Regions from separate parts of the Maricaulis sp. ABE4_448 genome, predicted to be linked through region 3. Evidence: predicted binding sites of a transcription regulator. Region 3 holds the regulator's gene; each other region holds the start of a gene.
What was found. The regulator LexA, encoded in region 3, represses DNA repair genes until DNA is damaged. The targets are predictions, from matches to a motif close to ATGTTCCNCTTGTGTTCC.

Region 1 (3,394 bases), on a different contig from region 3:
ATGATCTTCTCGTCCGGCAGGCCGGCGATCTTGCGCCACAGCGCCCGCGCCTCGTCATCCTCGGAAAAGACCGTGACGAGGAGCTTGTCCTTGGGCAGGGCGAATTCCTTCGTCACCAGCTCCCAGGCATGGCTGATCGCGCGTTCCTTGAAATAGTCGCCGAAGGAAAAATTTCCCAACATTTCGAAGAAGGTGTGGTGGCGCGCCGTATAGCCGACATTGTCGAGATCATTGTGCTTGCCGCCGGCGCGTACGCATTTCTGCGACGAGGTGGCGCGCGGAATGGCGCGCTTTTCCTTGCCGGTGAACACATTCTTGAACGGCACCATGCCCGCATTCACGAAGAGCAGAGTCGGATCGTCCTGCGGCACCAGCGGAGCCGATTGCACCACTTCGTGATCGTGACTCGCAAAATAATCGAGGAAGGTGGCACGGATGTCGCGAAGGCTGGCCATGGATTACGGTCCGTCGTGTTGCGGGCGCGGGAGAGACCGAGATGATCGCAAACCCGCCGATTTTTCAGGATATCATATAGAAACGGGTGCCCGGCCTAGCCAAGCACCCGTTCACAATCAAGCTGCGATTGCCGGAGCGGTGTGTCGCTGGCGCCTGTTCCGCGCCCGTCCATGCCGTTTTCCGGCGTTTCCGCCAACTCTGACGGCCCGGCACCCGCAGACTTCCGCCCGTCAGGCCAATATCAGCCGGCCGCAGCCTCATCATCGGCATCGGGGCCGGTGAGCATCTCGTCGGCGATCAGGCCGGCATTGGCCCGGACCTTCTTCTCGATCTCGGCAGAAATGTCCGGATTGTCTAGCAGGAACTGGCGCGCATTCTCGCGGCCCTGACCGATGCGTTCGGAACTATAGGAATACCAGGACCCGGACTTCTCGATCACATCACCCTTCACACCCAGATCCAGCAGTTCACCCATCTTGGAGATGCCTTCTCCATAAAGAATGTCGAACTCAACCTCCCGGAAGGGCGGAGCGACCTTGTTCTTGACAACCTTGACGCGGGTCTGGTTGCCGATCACCTCGTCGCGGTTCTTGATCGCACCGATCCGGCGGATGTCGAGGCGCACGGAAGAATAGAATTTCAGCGCATTGCCGCCGGTCGTGGTTTCCGGAGACCCGAACATCACACCGATCTTCATGCGGATCTGGTTGATGAAAATCACCAGGCATTTCGATTTGGAAATCGAGCCGGTCAGCTTGCGCAGCGCCTGGCTCATCAGGCGCGCCTGCAGACCCGGCAGGCTGTCGCCCATTTCGCCTTCCAGCTCGGCGCGCGGGGTGAGCGCTGCCACGGAGTCGATCACGAGAATGTCGACCGCACCGGAGCGCACCAGCGTATCGGCGATCTCAAGCGCCTGTTCGCCGGCGTCCGGCTGGGAGACCAGAAGCTCGCTGACATCAACGCCGAGCTTGCCGGCATAGACCGGGTCGAGCGCGTGTTCGGCGTCAACGAAAGCAGCCACGCCGCCGGCCTTCTGGGCCTCGGCGACGGTGTGCAGCGCGAGCGTGGTCTTGCCCGAGCTCTCCGGACCGTAGATCTCGATGATCCGGCCTTTCGGCAGACCGCCAATGCCCAAGGCAATATCGAGCCCCAGCGAACCGGTGGAAATCGCTTCGATATCCATCGACGGACGCTGGCCGAGCTTCATCACGGAGCCCTTGCCGAAAGCCTTGTCGATCTGGCTCAGCGCGGCCTCGATGGCCTTCTGCTTGTCGGTGTTTTTATCGTCCTTCACGAGTCGAATCGCGCCCTTGCTCATAGCCTTCATCCCTTATTTCACGCCCCCGGGGTGCGGGCAACCGACGTCAGACGTACCAGCTTTGTTCTGGGAACACAAGCAGAACACTTATGGTTAACAAAACGGAACAAAGAGGCATATCCGGATTGCACAATGACGCGTTCGCGCTACAGTCCGGCACTATGGGACGTCCGTTTCTGTCAGCGGCGAAGGCGGTTCGGGCCGTCATTGCCGGACTCATCCTCGTTCAGTGCGCGCCGGACCGGCAAGGTCTGGAAGATATCTCTTTGGCCTATATCCAGGCCCGCGGCGAGCTGATTGTGCTTACGCTGGACGGACCGACCAGTTTCGACCCCGGTGGCGAGGCGCCGGCCGGATATGAGGTCGAGCTGGCGCAGGCTTTCGCGGACAGTCTGGGTGTCACCGCCCGGTTCGAACCGCGCCGGGACATCGACAGCCTGTTCGACAGCCTGGACGCCGGCGAGGGCCATATCGCCGCGGCCAATCTCACAGTCACGCCGGCACGACGGACCCGGATCTCGTTCGGCCCGGCCTACAAGTCCGTCACCGAGCAGCTGATCTGTCGGCGCGGCGGGCGCGCGCCGACCACGCCGGACGCTTTGCCCGGCACCACGATCCGCGTGCTGGCCGGGTCGAGCTATGAGGAAACCCTGGAAACCCTCGCGCGGCAGCAGCCAGGCGTGCGCTGGAGCGCGCGGACTGCCGGATCGGCCATGCCGCTTCTTGAAGGCGTCGACCGCGGCACGTTCGACTGCACCGTCTCCGACAGTCATCTCGCGGACTTCGCGCGCCGGAGGCACCCCGAGCTCGATGTCGCCATGACGCTGACCGAGGAACGCCCGCTCGCCTGGGCCCATACCGGCCGTATCGAAGGTCTGGACGAGGCGCTGGCGGAGTGGTTCGCCTCGGCGCACGAAACCGGCCTGCTCGCCGATCTGGACGAACGCTGGTTCGGCCGGTTCGGTGCTTTCGACTATGTCGATGTGGCGCGCTTCGTACGCCGCGTGCAGAGCCGTCTGCCGCAATACCGCCCGGCCTTCGAGCGGGCCGCCGCAGAACTGCCCTTCGAATGGGAGTTGCTGGCCGCGCAGGCCTATCAGGAATCCCACTGGGACCCGGATGCCGTCAGCGCGACAGGCGTGCGCGGTCTGATGATGCTGACCCTGTCGACCGCCCGCCGGGTGGGTATCGAGGACCGCAACGACCCCGAACAGAGCATTGCCGGCGGGACCGCCTATCTCGCCGATCTCTTCGAGCGCGTCCCGGACGGCGTGACAGGCGAGGACCGGATCTGGTTCGCCCTCGCCGCCTATAATGTCGGCATGGGCCACATGTATGATGCGCGGGCCCTCGCCGAGCGGCTCGGGCGCGACAAGAATTCCTGGGACGACCTCGCCCGCACCCTCCCCCTGCTCTCGGACCCGCGATATTACGAGACATTGCGCCATGGCTATGCCCGCGGCCACGAGCCCGTGCGCTATGTGGAGAAGGTGCGCGAGTACCGCGCCCTGCTGGACGCCCAGGGGATCTAGACCCCCCTACTCTGCAGCCGGCGCGGGCGGCACAGCCGGCAGGTAGTCGAGCGGGTCGACCAGTGTCAGCCAGGGCGAAGCCGCCACC
Region 2 (3,394 bases), on a different contig from region 3:
AGGCGAGGCGGCGTTCCTCCTCCAGCGAGCGCGTGCCGCCCTCGTCGAGCGAGCGCTGGGAGGGGAAGACGGTCTCTTCCCAACCCGGCAGGAAGACGAGCGGGAATTCCAGCCCCTTGGCGCCGTGCAGCGTCATCAGGGAGACCTCGTCCTCGTCGGCCGCGCGGTCTGCGTCGGTCAGCAGCGCGACGTGTTCCAGATAGGCTTCCAGCGTGTCGTACTCGCCCATGGAGCGGACGAGTTCCTTGAGGTTTTCCAGACGGCCGGCGGCCTGGGGCGTCTTGTCCTCGCGCCACATCGCCGTATAGCCGCTTTCGTCGAGCACGATCTCGGCGAGCTCGTCCAGCCGGCTCTGCCCGGCCTGGTCGCGCCAGCGTTCCATGTCGCGCAGGAAGACCTGCAGCGCGGTGCGGGCCTTGCCGCGGATCTCGTCCGTGCCAACCATGACGCGGGCGGCCTCGGTCATCGGCACACCCATCTGGCGGGCGGTCACGGCGATCTTCTGCACCGTGGTGTCGCCGATGCCGCGCTTGGGCGTGTTGACGATGCGCTCGAAGGCGAGATCGTCCTCGGGCGAGCGGACGAGGCGCAGATAGGCGTGGGCATCGCGCACCTCGGCGCGCTCGAAGAAGCGCGGTCCGCCGATCACCTTGTAGGGCAGGCCCAGCATGATGAAACGGTCTTCAAAAGCGCGCATCTGCCAGGCGGCGCGCACCAGCACGGCGCTGTCGGAATAGGCGCGGCCCGAGGAGACCCAGTTCTCGATCTCCTCGGCGACATAGCGGGCCTCGGCCTCACCGTCCCAGATACCGCGTACGGCGACTTTCTCGCCGGCCTCGTCCTCGGTCCACAGTGTCTTGCCCAGGCGCGAACGGTTGGCGGCGATCAGGCCCGAGGCGGCACCCAGAATGTGGGCGGTCGAGCGGTAATTGCGCTCCAGCCGGATCACCTCAGCGCCCGGAAAGTCCTTTTCGAAGCGCAGGATGTTGTCGACCTCGGCGCCGCGCCAGCCATAGATCGACTGGTCGTCATCGCCCACGCAGCAGATATTGCCCGTGCCCTGGGCCAGCAGCCGCAGCCAGAGATACTGGGCGACGTTCGTGTCCTGGTACTCGTCGACGAGCAGGTAGCGGAACTTGTCGTGATAGGTCTTCAGGACGTCCGGATTGTCCTTGAAAATGTGCAGCGTGTGCAGCAGGAGATCGCCGAAATCGCAGCAATTGAGGGTCTGCAGGCGCTCCTGATAGATGGTGTAAAGACCCTGGCCGCGGCCTTCGGCGAAGGACCATTTATCCTCTTCGCCCAGCTGCTCGGGCTTGAGGCCCCGGTTCTTCCAGCCATCGATCAGGCTGGCCAGATGGCGCGGTGTCCAGCGTTTCTCGTCGATATTTTCCGCCTGGATGATCTGTTTCAAGAGGCGCAGCTGGTCGTCCGTGTCCAGGATGGTGAAGGAGGACTTGAGATCCACCAGTTCGGCATGGCGCCGCAGGATCTGGGCCGAGATGGAGTGGAAGGTGCCCAGCCAGGGCACGCCTTCGACCGCCTCGCCGATGATCGCACCGACCCGTTCCTTCATCTCGCGCGCGGCCTTGTTGGTGAAGGTGACGGCGAGGATTTCCCACGGCCGGGCGCGGCCAGTGGCGAGGATGTGGGCAAGGCGGGTCGTCAGCACGCGCGTCTTGCCCGTGCCGGCCCCGGCCAGCACCAGCACCGGCCCGTCCAGCGCTTCCACCGCGGCGCGCTGCTGCGCGTTCAGCCCTTCAAGATAGGGCGTCGGCGGCGCCGGGCGCGCCATGTCGGAAATGGAGAGGTTGGACATCGTGTCTTGGGTGCCGCCTTCGAGTCGCAATAGCGCGACAGTCTGGACCGATTGGCGAGCAATCCCAAGACCGGGATGTGCAATTGTTCGTATTTTGTTCGGGGTCTTTGTGCGCGCTGCGCGCTCTGCGGTGCTGCGCATCGCCCCCTCAGTCGGCTTCGCCGACAGCTCCCCCGCAAGCGGGGTGAGCCCTGATCCAAGGCTTCCCCTGCGAAGCGGGGGAAGTGGCCGAGCCTGGCCTGGGGCCGGGTGAGGTCGAAGGGGGTGAGTCCATCCCGCTACCCCGCCATTTTCAGCGGCATGGTGGGCGCGTATTCCATGTCGGTGCCCATAATGTGATCTGCCAGCCAGGTTCCGAGAAAATCGAGGAAGCCGGACGGGACCTGGCCGCCATTGGCGCGAATGGTGTCGGCATGCGCTGCGAACGTCTTCAGCAGGTCGGCATGGATCAGCCTGTGCGCGGCGAGGCCGGGGAAATTGACGCTGGCCATATAGGCTTCCTCGTCGCGGAAATGCGCGAGCGTGACGCGGGCCAGCTGGTCGACGAGCGCGGTCATGGCGGCACCCGTCTCGCCGGTGGCGGCGCGATCGTGGATCGCGTTCATCAGGTCCAGGATCCGGCCGTGGTCGTCATTCATCGATTCCACGCCCACATCGAGCGAGGCATCCCAGTTCATGATCGGCATGGTCGGTCTCCGGTGTCTGTCTTTCTCCGAGCTATGACTCGCCGGCGGCCAACGCACGGTTAATCCGGCGCGGCAAAACCGGCGGGGGCGTCAATATTATATGAGATGGCGAGTTTTGCGGTTCAGCCGAACAGGGCGTCGATGTCGGCCTGGGCGGTCTCGTCGGCGAAGTCGTCCTCGCCTTCCTCGCGGCCATGGATCGTGCCGGAGGCTGCTGCGATCAGCGGTTTGATCTCTTCGGTCGCTAGGGATGCGACGGCCCGGCAGGTCGCATCGTCGGTGCCGCTGCGCAACCGGTCCTGGGCCTCGATCACGGCATTGTCGATCTGCAGGATCAGCGTTTCCAGATGTGCGCGCACGGCTCGCGGTGCCGCAGCATAGGCGAGGATGGCCAGATCCTTGTCCTTGAAGGCGGACTGGCGGAAATGGCCGCAATAATCCAGCGGCTGCCAGTCCAGCACATCGCCGGCGCAATCGGGCATGTCCGGCAGCATTTCCATCAGCATAACCACCTCGTTGAAGTGGTTGAGATAGTCCGTGGCCAGACCGGTGACGGGATTGATATTGGCGGCGGCAAGCGCATCCGCACTCAGCACGCCCGCGCCGAGGGCTGTGCCGTCCTGCGTTGTCATATGCAGCCCGCCCAGTGTCATTTTGCCACCATAGCGGGACATCCTTTCCAGAGCGCTAACCGGTTCGCGCGACAGGCGAAACTGTCTTAACGGTGTTCTTCCTCGCTGATTTCGGCGAGCCGGCGGGCATAGGCGGCCTGGGCGTCGGCCTTGGCGATCCAGCCGATGACGGCCTGTTCGCCCGTGCGTTGGCGCACAGCAGCACCGTCGACCTGTTCGGCATCCAGCACGCCCAATGCCCGGCCCAGCGTGTCATC
Region 3 (3,394 bases):
GCGCGATCTGGGCTGCGAACACGCACTGGTCATTTGCGGCGCGGACGGGATGGACGAGATCACCACGACAGCATCGACCCATATCGCCGAACTGCGCCAGGGCCGGATCGACACCTTCGACTTCCATCCCGGCGAGGCCGGCATTGCGCTCGCGTCCGAAGAAGACCTGCGCGGCGGCGATCCGTCCTATAATGCAGCCGCCATCAACCGCCTGCTCGACGGCGAGACCGGGCCGTTCCGTGACATCGTCGTGCTTAATGCCGGCGCCGCCCTTCTGGTGGCGGGCAAGGCGGCGACGATTGCCGAGGGCGCCGGCCTGGCAGCCGCAGCCCTTGATGACGGACGCGCCCGCACCACGCTTGACCGCATGATTGCCATTTCCCGGGGCGACGCCTGATCATGACCGACACACCCGACACCCTTGCCCGCATCGGCACTTACAAACGCGCCCATATCGAGGCCTGCAAGGCCGAGCGTCCGCTTGCCGAGATCGAGGCGAAAGCCCGTGACGCCGCGCCCGTGCGCGGTTTTCTTGACGCGCTTAAAGCCGCCGCCCGCACTGACGGGCTGGGTCTCATCGCCGAGATCAAGAAGGCCAGCCCCTCCAAGGGGCTGATTCGTGCCGACTTCGATCCGCCCGCCCTCGCTCGCGCCTATGAAGCGGGCGGTGCAGCCTGCCTGTCCGTCCTCACCGACGGGCCCAGCTTCCAGGGCGCCGACGTCTTTCTCGGCGCCGCCCGTGATGCCGCCGCCCTGCCCGCCCTGCGCAAGGATTTCTTGTACGACACCTACCAGGTCGCCGAAGCGCGCATGCTGGGCGCGGACGCGATTTTGGTGATTCTCGCCGCCGTCGACGATGACACGGCCCGGCGCCTCTCCGACGAGGCCGAACGCTGGGGCATGGATGTCCTCGTCGAGGTCCATGACGATGCTGAGATGGAGCGCGCCCTCGATCTAAACGCGCCGCTGGTCGGCATCAATAACCGCAATCTGCGCACATTCGAGACCTCGCTGGAAACCTTCGAACGCCTCGCCCCACATGTCGGCTCCGGCCGTTTCCTGGTTGGCGAAAGCGGGATTTTCACGGCCGGGGACGCCCGCCGTCTGCAGCGGGCCGGCGCCCGGGCGCTCCTGGTCGGCGAGAGCCTGATGCGTCAGGAGGATGTCACGGCCGCGACGCGTGCGCTCATGACGCCGCCGGGCGGCGCTTGACGCGCCTGAGGAACACTTATAGAACAAACGGCAGAATTCCTGATTTGTTCCCGGCGTGAATCGTGTCGGGATTCGTCCAGACGAGGGCCTGTCGTGCTGACCCGGAAACAGAACGAACTCCTGCTCTTTATCCACAAGCGGATCAAGGAAACGGGCGTGTCGCCCTCCTTCGACGAGATGAAGGCTGCCCTGCAGCTGGCCTCGAAATCGGGTGTGCACCGGCTGATCACGGCGTTGGAAGAGCGCGGTTTCATCCGGCGCCTGCCGCACCGGGCCCGCGCCCTGGAAGTGCTCAAACTCCCCGAATCCGCCGCCAGCGCCAAGGCGCCGGTGCCGCCGGGCGATCTTGGCCCCAATGTCGTGCGCGCCAATTTCAACAAGCCGGAAGACAGCGAACGTGAAACTACGGTGGAGATCCCGGTGCTCGGACGCATCGCCGCCGGCGTGCCAATCTCCGCGATCCAGCACGAGACCGACCGCCTGCCCATCCCGGCGGACATGATCCGCGGCGGGGAGCATTTCGCGCTCGAGGTCAAAGGCGATTCGATGATCGAAGCCGGCATTCTCGATGGCGACACCGTGCTGATCCGCCGCTGCGAATCCGCCAATACCGGAGACATCGTCGTGGCGCTGGTGGATGACGAGGAAGCCACGCTGAAGCGCCTGCGCAAGAAGGGCGGCTCGATCGCGCTGGAAGCGGCCAATCCGGAATACGAGACCCGGATCTTCGGCCCCGACCGGGTCAAGGTACAGGGCCTGCTGGTCGGCCTGATCCGCAAGTATCACTGACGGGCCAGCGCCTGTACCGGAGGCAATCTGCCGTTCGGGTGCCGCCCCTCTGCCTTGCCTGAATTGATCCGATCTATCTGAAGCGATCCGGACGGGTCGTCCGGCGTGTGTGCCAGGGCGAGCGCGTATCGCGCGGCAGGACATGGTTGATGACGAGCTCACCGCTCGCCGCTTCCCGGATCAGTGCCCCGCCCTGCCTTGCCAACACACTACCGTCGATCACACGGGCGGCACAGGTGCGGATCCGGTGGTCCGGAATGCGCACCCGCGTCACGATCAGCCCCGCCAACCGGCAATCCTCTGCCAGGCTCTCCAATCCCTCGAGCAGCGCGAACACGGTCCCTCCCGCTGTGCGGCCGGTGCATCCTGTATCGTCGCAAGCCAGCGTCAGGCGGACCGGCCGCTCGTGCTCCCCCTCGGCCTCCAGGAAGACCCGAACCGGAAAACGGCTGCGCCGGCGGTCGCTGACCGCCCAGCCCTCCGCCTCATCCCCCTGAGCCAGCACGACGCCGTCACGCGTTACGAAGAGATCCGGACGAGGCCCGCTCGCCCAGATCGCGATCGTGACCAGCATCACACCGATCCCCGGCGCCCGCCACAGCCCCCGCGCGGCACAGGCAATGGCAAATCCGCAGCCATAGAGCGCCAGCACCCATCCCGGCGCGGACGGTATCGCGCGCTCCGCACCCGGCCAGTCCGCCACCATGTGGGCCAGCGTCAGAACCAGGTCGAGCCCGAATCCCATGACAGCCAGCGGCACACCGTCCAGGCCCAGCGGCATCAGGAACAGCGCCAGCACACCGGCCGGCATCACCAGCAGGGTGAAGACCGGCATGACGATAAGATTGCCGACCAGCCCCCAGGCCGCGACGCGGTGAAAGTGAAAAGCGGCAAAGCCCGATGTCGCGACACCGGCGACCAGGCTGGTCATGCCCAGCCCGCCGAAAAATTGCCGCAGGCCCCGGCCCGGATCGAGCGGCGCGGGCGGCGGCCGCTTCGCCTGCCAGACCTGCGCCGCAGCGATCAAGGCAGCCACGGCGGCAAAGGACATCTGGAACCCTGGCGTGACCACGGCTTCCGGCGTCAGGAGGAGAACGGCCGTCATGGCGATGGCCAGCGTGTGGAAGGAGAGCACCCGGCGCCGGGCCAGAAGCGCGCCCAGCGCCGAGACCGTCATGATGAAGGCGCGCTGGGTCGGGATGGCCCCGCCCGACACGGCGAGATACATCGCCGCGGCGGCCAGCGCCGCCAGGGCCGCCGGAACGGCAGGATCGTGACGCCGAGACCAGCCGCCCAGCCCGGCCGCCATCATGCGCACGGCAAAGAAGACACCGCCGGCGAACAGTCCCATATGCATGCCGGAAATCGCCAGCATATGCCCCAGCCCCGCATT
Region 4 (3,394 bases), on a different contig from region 3:
GACGGCGAAGTTTCGTGTTCTGCCAGGGTTTTCGCGCCTATTCGGCGGCGTCGCGCCCGTCTTCATCCTCATCATCATCGAAGCTCAGCAAGTCGCCCGGCTGGCAGTCGAGTTCGCGGCACAGCGCTTCCAGCGTGGAGAAGCGCACGGCCTTGGCCTTGCCTGTCTTGAGGATGGACAGGTTGGCCATGGTGATGCCGACACGGTCGCACAATTCGGTCAGCGACATGCGGCGCTCGAGGAGCATACGGTCCAGGGTGACGCGAATGGGCATAAGCGGCGCCTCCCTAAATCGTGAGTTTTTGTTCTTGGCGCATTTTCGCACCTTCGCGGAAGATCTCCGCCAGTACCAGCAGCGCGATCACCGCGAACCAGGCGCCCAGGTCGATATTCGCCGTCGCCTTGAGTTCCAGACCGCCCAGAACGGGCTGATCCATGATCGTCAGCAGCATCGCAACGGCCCCCTGCGTGACGTGACGCAGAACCTGGTAGCCGCCGATGGCGATCGCAATGACCCGCAGATGTCCGGCGTTTTCCGGCACAAAGGGATCGCCCGCGATCAGGGTCGAGGAAATGCGGCGCAGCCGGTCGATCACGATCATGAAGGCGATGATCTCGGTGACCAGCAGCGGGAAAAGCCAGCCGTGTTCGCGGATCGACTGGAAAAGCTCTGTGACAACACCCGGCGAATAGCCGAGAAAATCCATGACGAGCGTGGCAGCGGCAGCCAGCAGGACCAGCGCGGCGAAACTCAGCAGGACCCAGCCCAGATACCAGACGACATCCAGGATGATCTTCACAATGGATGCGAGCGATCCTTGGCCCAGTGTTTTCATGCCCGCCCCTTCCCATAGGCAATGCGGCTTGCGAATGAGGCCTGTGAGCGGCGCGTCCGCCCGTCAGGCCTCACCCGTCAGTAGCAATCATGCAGCAACCGGTGCAATCGCGTAGAACGCGCCGGCAGCAACCGCGATCAGCAGCATGGCATTGACCGCGATGGACGCGATGACCTGCATGCTCGAATTTCCGGACCTGACCATTTGACTGTTTCCTTTCTGCTTTAATCTGACCAATTACCGTTGTCATTCGTGGTACGCGGGACGGTGTCTCCCGTCCTTGTTGTTTATCGATAAACGAGAGGCGGCGGGTGCGCAAGCGAAAAATATCGTTTTTCGATATGAATTTTTCGAAAGGCGATAAAAGAGGACCGGAATAATGGCGATTTCTGACGGTGAAACCTGGGTTCTTGCAAGCCATAATACGGGCAAGATCAAGGAGTTGCGGGACATTCTCGCACCCCGTGGAATTGTCCTGAAAAGCGCTGCCGAACTCGATCTTCCTGAACCCGAAGAAACCGAGCCGACATTCGAGGGTAATGCTGCGCTGAAGGCACAGGCCGCCTGTGAGGCGACGGGCCTCGCCTGTCTGGCCGATGATTCCGGCCTGGCCGTCGATGCGCTGGACGGGGCACCCGGCATCTATTCGGCCCGCTGGGCCGGCGAGCCGCGCGATTTCGGCCGGGCCATGCAGCGGGTCCATGACGAACTTGGCGAGGCGGCCGACCGCACCGCGCGTTTTGTCAGCGTGATTGCCCTCGCCCGTCCCGACGGAACGCTCAGCCATTATCGCGGTGAAGTGACCGGCAGTATCGTCTGGCCGCCACGCGGCACGGGCGGTTTCGGCTATGACCCGGTCTTCTGCCCGGCCGGAGAGAGCCGGACGTTCGGCGAGATGGCGCCGGAAGAGAAGCGCGCCCTCAGCCATCGTGCCCGGGCCCTGGCCGCGATGATCGCAGCGGAATTCGGATCGTGAGCGAGGGGCCGGCCCCTGGCCTCGGCAATGCACTGGGGCTGTATGTGCACTGGCCCTACTGTGCCCGGATCTGCCCCTATTGCGATTTCAACGTCTACCGGCCGAAGGGCGATGACGAGGCGCTTCTGGCGGCGATGCTGGCCGATATGGCGCACTGGCGTGCCCGCACCGGTGCCCGGCCGCTCGCCAGCCTGCATTTCGGCGGCGGCACGCCATCCTTGATGACCCCGCAACAGCTCGCCGCCGTGATCGGTGAGGCGGAGCGTCTGTGGGGCTTCGCCGGCGGCGCGGAAATCGGGCTGGAAGCCAATCCCAAGGATATCGACGGATTTTCCGGCATGGCCTCGGCGGGTATCAACCGGCTGTCGCTGGGCGTGCAGAGCTTTGACGACAAGGCGCTGGTCTCGCTCGGCCGCGACCATGACGCGTCACTGGCGCGCCGGGCGATCGACGCAGCCCAGCGCGACTTCACCCGCGTCTCGCTCGACATGATTTATGCCCGCGCGGGCCAGACGGCGGACGACTGGGCAGCCGAGCTGGGCGAGGCACTGGCCAGCGGTGCCGGGCATATCTCGCCCTACCAGCTGACCATCGAGCCGGGTACGGCTTTCGGAAAGCGCGCCGGCCGCGGCGAACAGCTGGACGCGCTGCCGGACTTTGCCGCCGACCTCTACGAACTGACCGAAAGCCTGTGCGCTGCGGCCGGGTTTGAGGGCTATGAAATCTCCAATCATGCGCGCAGCCGTGCCGACCAGTCGGTGCATAACCGGCTCTACTGGGAAGGCGGTGACTGGATCGGTATCGGTCCGGGCGCTCATGGCCGGATCGGCCGGGCGAGCGCCGGCGGACGTGCGGCGACAGAGGCCGCCCGGCGGCCGGCCGACTATATCCGCCGTGTCGCAGAGACCGGTACCGGCATTGCGGGCGAGGAGGCGCTTTCAGTGGCGGACGAGATCGCCGAACGCATCCTGATGGGAATGCGGCTGGCGGACGGGCTGGAGGTCGATCATCTGCGCGCCACCACAGGCGGCGGGGCCGACCCGGACGGGCTGGCGCGCATGATGGGCCAGGGCATGGTGGACCAGGCCGGTTCCCGGATACGCCTGACGGCCGCCGGCCGTCTCCTGGCCGACGGCGTGTCCGGCGAACTTGTACCCTAGAAGGCCTGCGGTTCGAAGCTCAGCGGTGCGGGTTCGATCTCGCGCAGGCCGCGGGGGCGGATCTCGAAAATCGCCAGACCGCGCTCGATCAGCCCGTCAGTACGGAAACGGAACAGGCCGTCCGCGCCCATGAAGCCCTGCTCCTCCTCGATCGCCGCGCGCGAGAAGCCGCGCTCGCCGCCATCGAGGTGTGCCGCCAGGGCCATGGCGTCATAGGCCAGGCTGGCGATGCGTGAGGGCGGGCTGTCATAGGCGTCGCGATAGGCCGTTTCGAAGCGCTCACGCGCGGCCTGGTCGGGGCCGGCAAACCAGCCGCCATGCAGCGCCGGCTCGCGCAGCAATTCCGGATCGTTCCACAGCCCGGTGCCCAGGAAGCGTACGACCAGCGGATCGACATTCTGCGAGACCAGCAGCGGGCCCAG

Region 1: a site for LexA is predicted at 1,844-1,861, ahead of recA (recombinase RecA). Genes of this name have one in related genera too.
Region 2: a site for LexA is predicted at 1,903-1,920, ahead of ACXAJV_RS05255 (ATP-dependent helicase). Genes of this name have one in related genera too.
Region 4: a site for LexA is predicted at 1,147-1,164, ahead of rdgB (RdgB/HAM1 family non-canonical purine NTP pyrophosphatase). Genes of this name have one in related genera too.

Annotation. Positions count from the first base shown of each region.
Region 1 covers NZ_JBSWXX010000001.1:1,215,679-1,219,072, reverse strand. The annotation lists gene alaS (alanine--tRNA ligase) at 1-455, opposite strand, end outside; gene recA (recombinase RecA) at 698-1,774, opposite strand; gene mltF (membrane-bound lytic murein transglycosylase MltF) at 1,936-3,306, shown strand; gene ACXAJV_RS05925 (DUF5694 domain-containing protein) at 3,313-3,394, opposite strand, start outside.
Region 2 covers NZ_JBSWXX010000001.1:1,089,537-1,092,930, forward strand. The annotation lists gene ACXAJV_RS05255 (ATP-dependent helicase) at 1-1,819, opposite strand, end outside; gene ACXAJV_RS05260 (bacteriohemerythrin) at 2,098-2,505, opposite strand; gene ACXAJV_RS05265 (hypothetical protein) at 2,628-3,137, opposite strand; gene ACXAJV_RS05270 (chloride channel protein) at 3,224-3,394, opposite strand, start outside.
Region 3 covers NZ_JBSWXX010000003.1:422,870-426,263, reverse strand. The annotation lists gene trpD (anthranilate phosphoribosyltransferase) at 1-397, shown strand, start outside; gene trpC (indole-3-glycerol phosphate synthase TrpC) at 400-1,212, shown strand; gene lexA (transcriptional repressor LexA) at 1,306-2,001, shown strand; gene ACXAJV_RS11050 (ComEC/Rec2 family competence protein) at 2,075-3,394, opposite strand, start outside.
Region 4 covers NZ_JBSWXX010000001.1:205,917-209,310, forward strand. The annotation lists gene ACXAJV_RS01075 (helix-turn-helix domain-containing protein) at 38-274, opposite strand; gene ACXAJV_RS01080 (DUF2975 domain-containing protein) at 288-836, opposite strand; gene rdgB (RdgB/HAM1 family non-canonical purine NTP pyrophosphatase) at 1,216-1,812, shown strand; gene hemW (radical SAM family heme chaperone HemW) at 1,809-2,972, shown strand; gene ACXAJV_RS01095 (penicillin-binding protein activator) at 2,969-3,394, opposite strand, start outside.